Linked DNA regions of Paracoccus pantotrophus. The protein of the gene in region 2 interacts with the protein of the main gene of each other region in a pairwise test. Links are inferred from orthologs where the notes say so. Each region holds a gene or a part of one and is shown on either strand. Other genes may lie near its edges. The genes, in order: dnaA and ESD82_RS00355.

Region 1 (4,489 bases), 1.4 Mb from region 2 along the record:
GTGCCGTCGATCACCTTCGAGGTCAGCGTGATGGTGGGCGTGGCGAAGCGCACCTTGGTCTCGCTGACCGAGACGGCGATCTCGGCCTCGTCGTCGTCCAGCAGCTTGCGCAGCTCGGCCACGGTCTTGCGCGGCACGATCACCCCCGGCATGTCCTCGGCGCCCATGGGCAGCGGCGCGTCGATCCGGGCCAGCCGGTGGCCGTCGGTCGCGACGCAGCGCAGGCTGGGCCCGTCCTCGGCCTGCGCGACATGCATGTAGACGCCGTTCAGGTAATAGCGGGTCTCCTCGTTCGAGATGGCGAATTTCGACTTGTCGAACAGCCGGCGCAGAACCGCCGCGGGGGCCGAGAAATTCGCGCTGTATTCCGACGAGGACATGACCGGGAAATCCTCGCGCGGCAGCGTCGCCAGGCTGAAGTTCGACCGTCCCGCCTGCACCGAAAGCCGTCCCGAGGCGGCATCCAGGCTAAGCTGCACCAGCGCGCCGTCCGGCAGCTTGCGGGCGATGTCGTTGAGCATCCCGGCCGAGACGGTGGTGGCGCCGGGCCGCTCGACCTGCGCCGCGGCGCGGTCCACGATCTCGGTATCCAGGTCGGTGGCGCGGAAGCTGACGCCTTCGGGCGTGGCTTCGATCAGCACATTGGCCAGGATCGGAATGGTGTTGCGGCGTTCGACGACGGACTGGGCCTGGGAAACGGCCTTCACCAGATCGGCACGTTCGATCGAAAATTTCATGGTCAACCCTTATGTCGTTCTGGCCTCTCCCGCACCCGGCGACGCGGGGCGCCAATGTGGCACAATCCCGCGCAAGGTCAAGCGGATGCGTTCACGCCTCCAGCAGGCGGCGCAGCAGGTCGATATCCTCGGCCAGGCTGCGGTCGGCGCTGCGCAGCTCCTCGATCTTCTTCACGCCATGCATGATGGTGGTATGGTCGCGCCCGCCGAAGCGGCGCCCGATCTCGGGCAGGCTGCGCGAGGTCATCTGCTTGGACAGGTACATGGCGATCTGCCGCGGCCGGGCAACGGTGCGCACCCGCTTGGGCCCGATCATGTCGGCCAGGCGGATGTTGTAATGCTCGGCAACCTTGCGCTGGATCTCCTCGATCGAGACCTTGCGGTCGTTGGCGCGCAGAATGTCGGCCAGGCATTCCTGGGTCATGTCCAGCGTGATCTCGCGCCCCATCAGGCTGGCAAAGGCGAAAAGCCGCTGCAGCGCGCCCTCCAGTACCCGGACGTTCGAGGTGATGCGATGGGCCAGGAATTCCAGCACGCCCGGCGCGATCTGCAAGCCGGGATACTGGGCGCGGAAACTGTCGGTCTTGCTTTGCAGGATGCCCAGGCGCAGCTCGTAATCGGTCGGGTGCAGATCCACGACCAGGCCGCATTGCAGGCGCGACTTGATGCGCTCCTCCATGTCCTTGATCTCGCCCGGCGCGCGGTCGGCCGAGATGACGATCTGCTTGCCCTGGTCCACCAGGGTGTTGAAGGTGTGGAAGAATTCCTCCTGCGTGGAATCCTTGCCGGCGATGAACTGCACGTCGTCGACCATCAGCACCGAAACGGTGCGGAACAGTTCCTTGAAATCCATCACCGTGCGGTCGCGCAGCGCCTGGACAAAGCGATACATGAACTGCTCGGCCGACAGGTAAAGCACCCGCGCCTCGGGCTGGCGGATCTGGATCTCGCGGGCGATGGCATGCATCAGGTGGGTCTTGCCCAGGCCGACGCCGCCGTAAAGGAAAAGCGGGTTGAAGGTGACGGGACCGCCCTCGGCCACGCGGCGGGCGGCGGCATGGGCCAGCTCGTTGGGCTTGCCGACGACGAAGTTCTCGAAGGTGAAGCGGCTGTCGAGCGGCGCGGCCAGCTCCTCCTCGCCGGCGGGACGGGGGGCGGGGCACTTGACGGCGGGGGCCGCAACCTGGCGGGCGGTCTGGCTGCGGGTCTCGAAGCTCAGGCGCTGCACGGGGCCGCCCATGCGGTCCAGAACCTTCAGGATGTCGTCGCTGTAATGGCGCGAGACCCAGTCGGACAGGAAACGGGTCGGGCAGGCGATGGTGGCGGTGCCGTCCTCGACGCCGGTCAGGCGCAGGGGCTCGATCCAGGTCGAGAAACTGTCGGCTCCGACGATCTTCTGAAGTTCTTCACGCGCCTGCCCCCAAAGTCTGTCCATCTCGCCCAGTTCCGTCTCTTGTCCCCACATGCCGCCGGCATTTTCCGGCGTGAGGCGATTCGGACGTCACGGCCTGAACGCAATACGTTTCGGCAACAAGAAGACCCCGCCGCCAAGGCGACGCATGGGCCATCTTGCGGCCGAAACTTGCAGACACGCGGCACAGGCCGGTGGCAGCCGGCTTGCGCTTCATCGGTAGCGGATCTTGTCCGATCCTGCTGCCACCCTGCCTGTCGGCGGCACGGCCGACGGTTCAGGGCATGTCCCCCAGGCGCGACGGTGAATCGCAGGGAACAAGCTAGCAAGAACCCCGCCCGGCCAGCAACCGATCTTCGCGCTTGACAGTCACTTTGCCTGATCGAATCTCGCAACGTGACGGCAAGATGACGCCCTTGCGGAAATTGCTGTAAAACCGGGAAAAAACCACGGTTTCCTTATGCGGAAGGGCGCGCCTGGATAGAGCGCGCCCCTGGCGTATTCCACCGATAGTTGCGAAAATGCCGCAGCGGCTCAGGCGGTGCCCAGGGCCTTAACGCGGGCCGCGAGGCGCGACATCTTGCGCGCGGCGGTATTCTTGTGGATGACGCCCTTGGTCACGCCGCGCATCAGTTCGGGCTGGGCGTTCTTCAGCGCCTCGCGGGCGATTTCGGCATTGCCGCCGGCGATGGCTTCCTCGACCTTGCGCAGGAAGGTGCGGATGCGCGAGCGGCGGGCCTTGTTGACGGCGGTGCGGCGCTCGATCTGGCGGGCGCGTTTCTTCGACTGGGGCGTATTGGCCATGGGTGCGGTCCTATCTGTTCTTCATGTCTCGGTCGCGCAAAGCCCATGGCGCCGTCCGCGAAAACGGACGGTCATGATTCTTGCCTTAAGCGGGCCCACGCGCATGTAGCCCGGCCCTATACAGCGGACCGGCCTTGATGCCAAGCGCCAAATCAGCGGTCGCGGAACTGCGGCTCGCGCTTTTCCAAAAAGGCGGCCATGCCCTCCTTCTGGTCCTCGGTCGCGAACAGCGCCTGGAAGCTGCGGCGCTCGAACAGGATGCCCTCGCGCAGCGTGGTCTCATAGGCGCGGTTCACCGCCTCCTTGGCGGCCATGACGGCGATCTGGCCCTTCTCGGCGATCTTGCGGGCCGCGGCCAGCGCCTCGGGGATCAGCTTCGCGGCCGGCACGACGCGGCTGACCAGCCCGGAACGCTCGGCCTCGGCCGCATCCATGAACCGGCCGGTCAAATGCATCTCCATCGCCTTGGACTTGCCGACGAAACGGGTCAGCCGCTGGGTGCCGCCGATGCCGGCGATGACGCCCAGGTTGATCTCCGGCTGGCCGAACTTGGCATTGTCTGCGCAGAGGATGAAGTCGCAGGCCATGGCCAGTTCGCACCCGCCCCCCAGCGCATAGCCCGACACGGCGGCGATGATCGGCTTGCGCGTGGCGGTGATGCGGTCGATCTCGGCGCCGAACAGGTCGTCGGTATAGACGTCGACAAAGCTCTTGCCGGCCATTTCCTTGATGTCGGCCCCGGCGGCAAAGGCTTTCTCGCTGCCGGTCAGGACGATGCAGCGCACCTTCTCGTTCCGGTCTGCCTCGGCCAGCGCATCGCCCAACTCGCCCAGAAGCTGCGCGTTCAGGGCATTCAGCGCCTCGGGCCGGTTCAGCCGGATCAGCGCCACATAATCGTCGATCTCGACGGTGAGGGTCTGGTAAGCCATCGACTCTTCGCCTTTCGCAAGCAAGTTGACCGCGACTCGTAACAAAAGCGCGAGGCCAAGGCCAGCGCCGCTTCTTTCTTGCCCAAATATCCCCGCCGGAGGCAGCGGCCGAAGGCCGCTTCACTGCTGGCAGAGCGGGCAGAAAAAGCTCGACCGGCCCGATTGCACGATGCGCTGCACCACGCCGGCGCAGCCCGGTGCCGGGCAGGGGGCGCCCTCGCGGCCATAGACGCGGAAGGCGTGCTGGAAATAGCCCAGCTCGCCCGTCGCCTGCCGGTGGTCGCGCAAGGATGACCCCCCGGCGGCGATCGCCTCCTCCAGCACGGCGCGGATATGGCCGACCAGCGCCGCCGTCTCGGGTGCCGAGACCGTCCCGGCCAGGCGGCGCGGGTCGATGCCGGCGCGATAGAGCGCCTCGGAGACGTAGATATTGCCCAGCCCGGCCACGATCCGCTGATCGAGCAGCGCCGCCTTGATGGGCATGCGCCGCCCGGCCAGGGCGGCCGCCAGCGCCTCGGGGGTAAAGGCGTCCGACAGCGGCTCGGGCCCCAGATGCGCCAGCAGCGGATGGGTCGCGCCCGGCGCCACCAGGTCGACCATGCCGAATC
Region 2 (11,084 bases):
GTTCCTGATCGCCCAGGAGACCGAGGAGGAGGGAGAGGAGGAAGAACCGCAAGCCCCGCCCGGCTGATGGGCGCCGGCACCCGCGATCCGGCAGGCCGTGGCAAGGCCGCCGCCACGCGCCGCGGCCTCGCCGACCACCCGACGCGGCCCCGGGCCGCCACGCGCCGCACGGGTCGCCCCGCACGGCATCGTACCGCATCGGCTTCGCGCAGCAGCAGGCCGCCCGGCGCGGCATCCGGTCCGGGTCACCCGGCACGGCATCCAGGCAGGCCGGGCGCGCCGCCTGCCGGCACATGGCAGACGGCAACCGGGACCGCATGGCAACCGGGCCCGTGGCACGCGACGGCCGGGCCGTCCGGCACATCGCGTCAAGGCCGCCCGGCGCTGGTGCCCTCGCCGATCGCGGCACCGCGTCCGGCGGCCAGCCGCAAAGGCTTGCCCGGCCCCGGCCTCTGCCCTAGCAGGGGGCGGGAGCGGCGCATCGCGCCAGGGGACGGCGGGCCAGGGGACGGCGGGCCAGGAAAACGGCAAGGACGGGACGGATGGCATGACAAATCGGATCGCGCTGGTGCTGGGGCTTCTGATCCTGGGCCTTTTCGCCGCGGATGCGCTGGTGCTGCATTGGAACCTGCCGCTGTTCCTGGGCAAGGAATTCGCCGGCCTGATCGAATATCTCAGCTTCTGGCGCTGAGGCGCCCGGCGCGGCGATTCGCCGCTCTGCAGCATCGGCCCTCGCGGCAGGCGGCCCGCCCCGCCGGCGCCAGACATCCGCGCCGCCGGCCGGACGCCGCGGCAGCGACCATATGTCGCAACAATGCCCCGGCATGGCCCTTTCGGCCCGGTTTCCGCCCCTTCCGCTCGCAGGCATTTGCATTTCCCCGGCGATGCGGGCTATTTGCAGCGCGAACATCATCAGCGGCGGAGGAAACCTATGGCTGTCAAGGTAGCGATCAACGGCTTTGGCCGGATCGGTCGGAACGTGCTGCGCGCGATCATCGAATCGGGGCGCAATGATATCGAGGTCGTGGCGATCAACGACCTGGGCCCGGTCGAAACCAATGCGCATCTGCTGCGCTACGACTCGGTCCATGGCCGCTTCCCCGCCGAGGTCAAGGTCTCGGGCGATTCGATCGACGTCGGCCGCGGCCCGATCAAGGTCACCGCGATCCGCAACCCGGCCGAACTGCCCTGGGGCGACATCGACGTCATCATGGAATGCACCGGCATCTTCGCCTCCAAGGAAAAGGTGCAGCCGCACCTGTCGACCGGCGCCAAGCGGGTGCTGATCTCGGCCCCCGGCGACAATGCCGACAAGACCATCGTCTTCGGGGTGAACCACGACACGCTGACCAAGGACGACATCGTCGTCTCGAACGCCAGCTGCACCACCAACTGCCTGTCGCCGGTGGCCAAGGTGCTGAATGACAGCATCGGCATCGCCCGCGGCTTCATGACCACGATCCACAGCTATACCGGCGACCAGCCGACGCTGGACACCATGCACAAGGATCTCTACCGCGCCCGCGCCGCGGCGCTGTCGATGATCCCGACCTCGACCGGCGCGGCCAAGGCCGTGGGCCTGGTGCTGCCCGAACTCAAGGGCCGCCTGGACGGCGTGGCGATCCGCGTGCCGACGCCCAACGTTTCGGTCGTGGACCTGGTCTTCGAAGCCGCCCGCGACACCTCGGTCGAGGAAATCAACCAGGCCATCCGCGCCGCCGCCGACGGCCCGCTGAAAGGCATCCTGGGCTATACCGACGAGCCGCTGGTCTCCTCGGACTTCAACCACGACAGCCACAGCTCGGTCTTCCACATGGACCAGACCAAGGTGATGGAGGGCAAGCTGTGCCGCATCCTGACCTGGTATGACAACGAATGGGGCTTCTCGAACCGCATGTCCGACACCGCGGTCGCCATGGGCAAGCTGATCTGAACCCGCATCTGAACCCGCAAGGGCTCGATCCGAAAACCGAAACGCGCCCTCGCCGGGGCGCGTTCTTCCTTTCCGGCGGGCCGGCCTGGCCGGTCGCCCGTCAGTCCTTGCCCGAAAGGCGCCGCACATTGGCGCGGGTGCGCTTGCGATAGGGCCGCAGCGCCGCCGCCATCACCCGGTCAGCCCGCTCGCCCCGCCCGGCGGCGCGCAGCGCGGCATGCAGCGCCTCGGAGGCGGCATCGGCCTTCTCGACCACCATGCGCTGCGGCTCGGCCGCGTCCTGGCGCAACAGCCCCATCATCCCCGCCGTCCGCAGGGCGATGACCATCTGCGATTCCCAGGCCATGCGCGCCATCTGCTGCCACAGCAGCAGCGGCGCCTGCATCGCCGCATAATTCATCTTGCCGAAACCCATCACGAATTCCCTTTAAGCGAACAACAGGCGGGCAAGGCTGCGCCCATGGCGACGAAATGCCAAGAGCCCCGGTGGACGGGATCTTTGCCCTATGGCCTTGCTGCCGCACCCGGTATAGAGGGAAAATCATGACCAAATCCGTGACGCTCCGACGCCCCGACGACTGGCACCTGCATCTGCGCGATGGCGCCATGCTGCAGGCAGTGGCTTCATTTTCCGGCCATTTCGGCCGGGCGATCATCATGCCGAACCTGGTGCCGCCGGTGGTGACCGGGGCGCAGGCCGCGGCCTATCGCGACCGCATCCGCGCCGCCCTGGCCCCGGAAATGACGTTGCGTCCCTTGATGACGCTCTACCTGACCGAAACCAGCGATCCGGCCGATGTGCTGGCCGCCCATGCGCAGGGAATCATCTCGGCGGTCAAGCTCTACCCGGCCGGGGCGACCACCAATTCGGCCTCGGGCGTGCGCGATTTCGACAAGGTGCGCGGCGTGCTCGAGGCCATGGCCCAGGCCGGCATCCCGCTCTGCGTCCATGGCGAGGTCACCGATCCGGCGGTGGACATCTTCGACCGCGAGGCCGTGTTCATCGACCGCGTCCTGGACCCGATCCGCCGCGCCACCCCCGGCCTGCGGGTGGTGATGGAACATGTCACCACCTCGGACGGGGTGGATTACGTCGCGGCGAACGAGGATATCGGCGCCACCATCACCACGCATCACCTGGTCATCAACCGCAACCACATCCTGGCGGGCGGCATCCGGCCGCATTACTACTGCCTGCCGGTCGCCAAGCGCGAAACCCACCGGCTGGCGCTGCGCCGCGCCGCGACCTCGGGGGACGCGCGTTTCTTCCTGGGCACCGATTCGGCGCCGCACCCGGACCGCGCCAAGGAATCGGCCTGCGGCTGCGCCGGCTGCTTCACCGCGCCGAACACCATGTCGATCCTCGCGCAGGTCTTCGAGGAGGAGGATGCGCTCGACCGGCTGGAAGGCTTCGCCTCGCTCCACGGCGCCGGCTTCTACGGCATGGCGCCGAACCAGGACCGCATCCGCCTGGTGAAGCGCGACACGCCTGCCGCATATCCGACCCATATCCCGGCCGGCGACGAGACCGTCACCGTCTTCGACCCCGGCTTCCCGCTCTACTGGCACCTCGAGGATCCCGCATGACCCTGCCCTTTCCCCCGCGCGAGGAAATCGCCCGGCTGACCGCCCGCATGCTGCTGGAGATCAAGGCGGTGCATTTCAACGCCGCCGAGCCCTATACCTATGCCTCGGGGCTGAAGGGGCCGACCTATATCGACTGCCGCAAGCTGATCAGCTTTCCGCGCATCCGCGCGACGCTGATGGATTTCCTGGCGGCGACGGTGCTGCGCGAGGCGGGCTTCGCCGCCTTCGACAACGTCGCCGGCGGCGAGACGGCGGGCATCCCCTTCGCCGCCTGGGTGGCCGAGCGGCTGGAACTGCCGATGACCTATGTGCGCAAGAAGCCCAAGGGCTACGGCCGCAACGCCCGCATCGAGGGCGCCATGACCGAGGGCCAGCGCGTGCTGCTGGTCGAGGATCTGACCACCGACGGCGGCTCGAAGCTGAGCTTCGTCGACGCGATCCGCGAGACCGGCGCCACCTGCGGCCATACGGCGGTCATCTTCTATTACGGCATCTTCCCGGAAACCACGCAGCGCCTGGCCGACCATGGCGTCCGGCTGCACCATCTCTGCACCTGGTGGGACGTGCTGGCCGAGGCCAAGGCGCAGGGCTTCTACGACCAGGCAACGCTCGCCGAGGTCGAAAGCTTCCTGACCGATCCCCGCGCCTGGCAGGCCGCGCATCCCTGATCCGGCGCCAGACGCGCAACCACGGCGCCTCTCGGCACGGCCGCATGGGTATTTGATGAACGAAGAAGACGGGCGCGGCGCTCCATTCTTCTCTGTTGCCCAAATACCCATGCCGCCCTGGCCACCGGCGCGAGGGGCGGCATTCCGTCCACAGCTTATCCACAGCATATCCCGATGGACCGCGGGGCGCATAAGGTGGATAACGGCTCCCAGCCGAGTCGAAGGTCGGAGACCATGGGATGAGCGAGTTGCGCGCCGTCGAAATCAGGAAGCCCGGCGAGATCGCCGAGGCCGCCGCCGCCCAGGCGGTGCCCTTCTCGATCGAGGCCGAGCAGCAATTGCTGGGCGCGCTGCTGACCAATAACGAGGTCTACGACCACGTCTCGCGCATCATCCAGGCCGGGCATTTCTACGACCCGGTCCACCGCCGCATCTACGAGATCTGCGCCGAGCGCATCGCCAGGAACGCCCTGGCGAGCCCGGTCACGATCAAGGCCTTCATGGAGCATGACGCCGGCCTGAAGGAACTGGGCGGCCCGGCCTATCTGGCGCGGCTGGCCGGGGCGGCGATCTCGTCCCATGCCGCGCGCGATTATGCGCAGATGATCCGCGAATTCGCCCTGCGCCGCGAGCTGATCGGGCTGGGGCAGGACATCGCCGCGCGTGCCGCCACCGTCACGGTCAGCGATTCCGCCGAGGAGCAGATCAAGGAGGCCGAGCAGGTTCTCTACAAGCTGGGCGAGCAGGGCGTGGCCGAGCGCGGCTTCCAGAGCTTCCTGGCCGCCGTCACCGGGGCGCTGAACGCCGCCAATGCCGCCTTCAGCCGCGGCGGCGGGCTGTCGGGCATCTCGACCGGGCTGGTCGACCTGGACGGCAAGATGGGCGGGCTGAACCGCTCGGACCTGATCATCCTGGCCGGGCGGCCCTCGATGGGCAAGACCTCGCTGGCCACCAACATCGCCTTCAACGTCGCCAAGGCGCATCGCCTGGGCGAGCTGCCCGACGGCACGCATGGCACGGTGGCGGGCGGCGTCGTCGGCTTCTTCAGCCTCGAGATGTCGGCCGAGCAGCTGGCCGCGCGCATCCTCTCGGAGGCCGCCGAGGTGCCCAGCGAGGCGATCCGCCGCGGCGACATGACCGAGGACGAGTTCCGCCGCTTCGTCAAGGCCGCCCACGACCTGCAGAACTGCCCGCTTTACATCGACGACACGCCCGCCCTGCCGATCAACCAGCTGGCGGCGCGGGCCCGCAAGCTCAAGCGCACCATGGGGCTGGACCTGCTGATCGTGGACTATCTGCAGCTGCTGCGCGCCGCCTCGGCCAAGGACAGCCGCGTGAACGAAGTCAGCGAGATCACCCAGGGCCTCAAGGCCGTCGCCAAGGAGCTGGACATCCCGGTCATCGCGCTCTCGCAGCTGTCGCGCCAGGTCGAGAGCCGCGAGGACAAGCGCCCGCAGCTGTCCGACCTGCGCGAATCCGGCTCGATCGAGCAGGATGCCGACATCGTCATGTTCGTCTTCCGCGAGGAATATTACCGCGAGCGCGAAAAGCCCGCCGACCACGACCTCGACAAGATGGCCACCTGGCAGCAGGTCATGGAATCCTGCCACGGCAAGGCCGAGGTCATCATCGGCAAGCAGCGCCACGGCCCGATCGGCACGGTCGAGCTGTCCTTCGAGGGCCGCTTCACCCGCTTCGGCAACCTGGAAAAGCATCGCAGCTGGGATCGCGCTGAATGAACCTGCCGGTGCCCTTCGTCACCATCGGCCTGCTGATCCTGTCGAACCTGTTCATGACCGTCGCCTGGTACGGGCATCTGAAATTCAAGGCCGCGCCGCTTCTGCTGGTGATCCTGGTCAGCTGGGGCATCGCCTTCTTCGAATATGTGCTGCAGGTGCCGGCGAACCGCAGCGGCTACGGCCATTTCAACGCCGCGCAGCTCAAGACCATCCAGGAGGTGATCAGCCTGTCGGTCTTCGTGCTGTTCTCCTGGGCCTGGCTGGGCGAGCGGCTGACCTGGAACGTGGCGGCGGGCTTTGCCTGCATCTGCCTGGGCGCCTTCCTGATCTTCCACGATTTCGGCAGTTCTGCGCATTGACGCGAAACAGAGCCCTGTAAACAGGCGATTGCCTTTGCCCGCCGACCGGGCAAAGGTGCGGGCATGAGCAGCGCGACCCCCTCCCTTCCCCGCCGGCCAAGCATTCTGACCCTGGTTTCGATCTCGGCCGCCGGGGCGCTTTCCATGAACATCTTCCTGCCCTCGCTGCCGGCCATGGCGCGGGATTTCGGCGTGGAATACGGCTTCATGCAGCTTTCCGTCTCGGCCTTCCTGGGGGTCAGCGCGGTGCTGCAACTGCTTTGCGGCCCGATCAGCGACCGCTATGGCCGCCGGCCGGTGGTGCTGGGCTCGTTTGCGATCTTCCTGCTGGCGACCGTGGGGGCGCTGCTGGCCAGGGATGCCGCCTGGTTCATGGTCTTCCGCCTGATCCAGGCCGTCGCCACCACCGGCTTCGTCATCAGCCGCGCCGTGGTGCGCGACATCGTGCCGGCCGAGCAGGCGGCCAGCATGATCGGCTATGTCACCATGGGCATGTCGCTGGTGCCGATGATCGCGCCGACGCTGGGGGGCGTGCTGGACGAGACCCTGGGCTGGCGCGCCAGCTTCGTCGCCATGGGCCTGACCGGGCTGGCGGTCATGGCGCTTTGCGCCTTCGACCTGCCCGAGACGGCGCGCGGTGGCGGCGTGCCGCTGCGCCGGCAGGTCGCGACCTATCCGGTTCTGGCCCGCTCGCAGCGGTTCTGGGGCTATGCGCTGGCGGCGACGCTCAGCGCCGGGTCGTTCTATGCCTATCTGGGCGGCGCGCCCTTCGTCGGCCAGGTGGTGCTGCACCTGTCGCCGGCCGAGGTCGGCTATTGGTTCGCCGGCCCCTCGATCGGCTATGCGCTGGGGAATTACCTTTCGGCGCGGTTCTCGACCCGCATCGGCATGAACCGGATGATCCTGTCGGGGGCGCTGATCTGCTCGGTCTTCCTGGCGCTGGCGCTGGCGGTGGACCTGATGGGCGGGCTGACGCCGCTGGTCTTCTTCGGCGCGGTCGGGCTGATGGGGCTGGGCAACGGCATGGTGCTGCCCAATGCCAATGCCGGGATGATGAGCGTGCGCCCCGAACTCGCCGGCACCGCCAGCGGGCTGGGCGGCGCCATGGCGGTGGCGGGCGGCGCCGGGCTGGCGGCGCTGGCCGGCGCGCTCTTGCACGACGAATCGGGGGCGGCGCCGCTTCTGGTCATCATGGCCGGGTCGGCCCTGGCCTCGATCGGCTTCATCCTCTGGGTCATGATCCGCGAAAGGCAGGTCATCGCCGGCCGCTAGATCCCCCTTGCGGCAACGCCTTTGCAAAGCGTATGGCTGCTTTGCAAAGAGGACTCGCATGGCCACACAAAAGATCTATGCCGGCGTCGCCCTGCGCGAGACGCGGGCCCGCGCCGGCCTGACCCAGCGCGCCTTTGCCGACCGGCTGGGCGTGTCGCTGCCCTATCTGTCGCAAATGGAGAACAACCATCGCCCGGTCTCGGCCGGGGTGCTGCTGAAGCTGGCCTCCGAGTTCTCGGTGGACCTGGGTGCCATGGCGGTCGGCGATGCCGAGCGCATGGTGATGGACATGGCCGAGGCGCTGGCCGATCCGCTGTTCGACAGCGCGCCGCCCCGCGCCGACCTGCGGCTGGCCGCGACCAATGCGCCGGCGCTGGCGCGCGCCTTCCTGGACCTTTATCGCGCCCATCGCGAGGGGCAGGAACGGCTGGCCGCGCTGGACGAGGCGCTGGGGGCCGGGGCGCAGAACGCCACCCCCTCGCCCTGGGAGGAGGTGCGCGACTTCTTCCACTATTGCGACAACTATATCGACGCGGTGGACCACGCCGCCGAGCATTTCGCCCGCATCCGCCCCGAGTTGCGCCCGCTGGACCGCGCCATCGCCGCCCTGGCCGAGCGCGGCATCGAGGTGGTGATGGCCGAGCTGGGCAGCGGCCCGGTCTATCTGCGCGACGGCAAGCGCATCACCCTGAACGCCGCCGCCGAGCCCGCCACGCAAGCCTTCCAGCTCTTGCACCTGCTGGCACTGGAGACGCGCGGCGACCTCCTGGAGGCGACGCTGGAACTGGCGCGGTTCCGCAGCGCCTCGGCCCGCGACATCGCCCGGCTGGGGCTGGCGAATTACTTCGCCGGCGCGGCGATGATGCCCTATGCCCGCTTCCTGGCCACCGCGCGGGCCGAACGGCACGATCTGGAGCGGCTGGCGCATCTGTTCCACGCCTCTCTGGAGCAGGTGGCGCATCGGCTCTCGACCCTGCAGCGCGGCGGCGACCGCGGCGTGCCGTTCTTTTTCGTCCGCGTCGACCAGGCCGGCACCATCACCAAGCGCCATTCCGCCACGCGCATGCAATTCGCCCGCTTCGGCGGCGCCTGTCCCTTGTGGAACGTGCACCAGGCCTTCGAGACCCCCGGCCGCTTCCTGCGCCAGCTGGCCGAGACCCCGGACGGCAAGCGTTACCTGCTGCTGGCGCGGGACGTGTCCAAGCCCGCCGGCGCCTTCGGCGCGCCGGTGCGCCGCTTTGCCATCGGCCTGGGCTGCGAAATCAGCCATGCCCGCGACGTGGTCTATGCCGACGGGCTGGACATCGGCAATCCGCAGCTGTTCGAGCCGATCGGCGTGTCCTGCCGGATCTGCCCGCGGCCGAACTGCCACCAGCGTTCGGTGCCGCCGGTGGACCGCCATATCCGCATCCCGGCGGATCGCCCCGGCCCGCTGCCCTATGAGATCGCCTGAAACCGCCGCAAACGCCGCCGCAAGCCGCGCGGTTCCGCCGCCCCGGGGGCGAATCCCGCGCGCCATCGCCCGATCTGCCCCTGGGCCGGACCGGCCTGCCTAATTCATGGGCAGAAATCCTGGCCGGCCGCCGCAAGCCCCCGCCGCCACGCGGGATGCGGATCGAACCGACCAGTGCATCAAATTATCTTCAAACTTTCACATATTGATTGGACTGGTTCAGTCTTGCAATCCACGGTTGTATCAAAAGGGGCCTTTGCTCCGGCACAGATCCACCCGCCTGGCGGGGGCGATCGGCATCAATCCGCCCAAGCGGCACATAAACCCTCCGCCCCTGTTGCGCTTTGATCACAGGTCGGATTTATCCGTGCGCAGCCATGACCGCCTTTGCCCGGCAGGTCGGCCGAAACAACATGGACCTGGGACATTGCGGATCACCCACAGCCTGAATTCGGTGCTTGAGCGCTGGCTGCCAGAACAGCGCCTATTCCTGAAGTCGGACAAGACCACCCGCTTTCTGCGGCTGCGTCCGGCCACGCAGCTTCTTGCCCTGGGCGGCCTCGCGCTGGTCTTCGGCTGGACGATCATCGCCAGCTCGATCCTGGTCATCGACGCGATCGGCGCCGGCTCGGTGCGCCAGCAGGCCCGGCTGACGCAAGGCGCGCTGGAAGCGCGGCTGACCGATCTGTCCGCCGAACGCGACCGCCGCGCCGCCGAGGCGGTGGCGGCGCAGAACCGCTTCGCCGTGGCGCTGGACCAGGTCTCGCACATGCAGTCTCTGCTTTTGGAAACCGAGGCGCAGCGCCGCGAGCTGGAAACCGGCCTGGGCGCGGTGCAGGCCGAGCTGCACGGCGCGGTCAAGGCCCGCCAGCAGGCCGAGGCGCTGGCCGCGCCCGAAGGCGCTGCCGGCCCCGCCCGCACCGCCGAATTGCAGGCCGCGCTGGACATCCTGGCGGGCGAGTTGAAACAGGCCGCCGGCCAGCGCATCGAGGCGGTGCAGCAGGCCGAGGACGCCCGCCGCCTGGCCGAGGCCGTCACGCTGGAGCGCGACCAGATCATCGCCCGCAACGACGCCATCCTGTCGCAGCTGGAAGACGCCGTGACCGTCTCGGTCAAGCCGCTGGACGACATGTTCCGCAGCGTCGGCATGAACCCGGACGAGATCCTGCGCACCGTGCGCCGCGGCTATGTCGGCCAGGGCGGCCCGCTGAACCCGGTCGGCTATTCCTCCAGCGGCAATGCCGAGATCAGCCAGGGCGAGGCCAAGGCCAGCGAGATCCTGATCACCCTGGACCAGATGAACAGCTATCGCATCGCGGTCGAGAAGATGCCGCTGGCCATGCCAGTGAAATCGGCCTTCCGCTATACCTCGCCCTTCGGCCGCCGCTGGGGCCGCGCGCATGAGGGCATCGACATGGCCGCCCCGGTCGGCACGCCGATCTATGCCACGGCCGAGGGCACGGTGATCTTCGCCGGCTGGCAACGCGGCTATGGCAACCTGATCAAGATCCGGCACGAGCTGGGCACCGAAACCCGCTATGGCCACCTGTCCAAGATTCGCGTGAAGGTGGGCCAAAAGGTATCGCGCGGCAGCCAGATCGGTGATATGGGCAATACCGGCAGATCGACCGGCCCGCATCTTCACTATGAAGTCCGCGTGAACGGCCGTGCCGTGAATCCCATGAGCTTCATCAAGGCAGCCCAAAATGTTTTCTAAGACCCGTGTTACCGAACCCGGCCCCCGCACCCAGCCGACCCCCGAGCCCGAATCGGCGCGCAGCCTTGACACGAGTTACGACCTTCCGCCGGCCGCGGCCCCGCGGGCACGCACCGCGCCTTCGGTGCTGTCCTCCGACCTGACCGTCACCGGCAATATCCGGACCGAGGGCGACATCCAGGTCGAGGGCACGATCGAGGGCGACATCCGCGCCCACCAGCTGATCGTCGGCGAAAGCGCCACCATCCGCGGCGAGATCGTCGCCGAGGAAGTGGTGGTGAACGGCCGCATCGTCGGCCGCCTGCGCGGCCTCAAGGTCCGCCTGACCGCCACCGCGCGGGTCGAGGGCGACATCA

Evidence for each region.
Region 1: the proteins of ESD82_RS00355 (region 2) and dnaA interact in binary tests that used the Escherichia coli proteins (3 or more experiments, as listed by UniProt). The link is inferred for Paracoccus pantotrophus from one-to-one orthologs.

The regions. Positions count from the first base shown.
Region 1 is NZ_CP044423.1:1,421,173-1,425,661, reverse strand. Bases 1-2,867 are described here. They hold dnaA (chromosomal replication initiator protein DnaA), read right to left. Parts: upstream 2,173-2,867; coding sequence 829-2,172; downstream 1-828. Other genes in these bases: rpsT (30S ribosomal protein S20), read right to left, coding at 2,683-2,867; dnaN (DNA polymerase III subunit beta), read right to left, coding at 1-737. Also shown: more of rpsT, read right to left, coding at 2,868-2,952; ESD82_RS06865 (enoyl-CoA hydratase), read right to left, coding at 3,105-3,881; mutM (bifunctional DNA-formamidopyrimidine glycosylase/DNA-(apurinic or apyrimidinic site) lyase), read right to left, coding at 4,002-4,489. UniProt on the Escherichia coli protein: Plays an essential in the initiation and regulation of chromosomal replication. Binds in an ATP-dependent fashion to the origin of replication (oriC) to initiate formation of the DNA replication initiation complex once per cell cycle.
Region 2 is NZ_CP044423.1:64,177-75,260, reverse strand. What follows is about bases 3,849-6,677. They hold ESD82_RS00355 (replicative DNA helicase), read left to right. Parts: upstream 3,849-4,427; coding sequence 4,428-5,927; downstream 5,928-6,677. Other genes in these bases: ESD82_RS00345 (multidrug effflux MFS transporter), read left to right, coding at 6,350-6,677; ESD82_RS00350 (DMT family protein), read left to right, coding at 5,924-6,286; ESD82_RS00360 (orotate phosphoribosyltransferase), read left to right, coding at 3,849-4,188. Outside these bases: ESD82_RS00380 (flagellar motor switch protein FliG), read left to right, coding at 1-67; ESD82_RS21660 (hypothetical protein), read left to right, coding at 548-691; gap (type I glyceraldehyde-3-phosphate dehydrogenase), read left to right, coding at 932-1,933; ESD82_RS00370 (hypothetical protein), read right to left, coding at 2,034-2,348; pyrC (dihydroorotase), read left to right, coding at 2,477-3,520; more of ESD82_RS00360, read left to right, coding at 3,517-3,848; more of ESD82_RS00345, read left to right, coding at 6,678-7,558; ESD82_RS00340 (helix-turn-helix domain-containing protein), read left to right, coding at 7,617-9,011; ESD82_RS00335 (M23 family metallopeptidase), read left to right, coding at 9,439-10,728; ESD82_RS00330 (bactofilin family protein), read left to right, coding at 10,718-11,084. UniProt on the Escherichia coli protein: The main replicative DNA helicase, it participates in initiation and elongation during chromosome replication. Travels ahead of the DNA replisome, separating dsDNA into templates for DNA synthesis.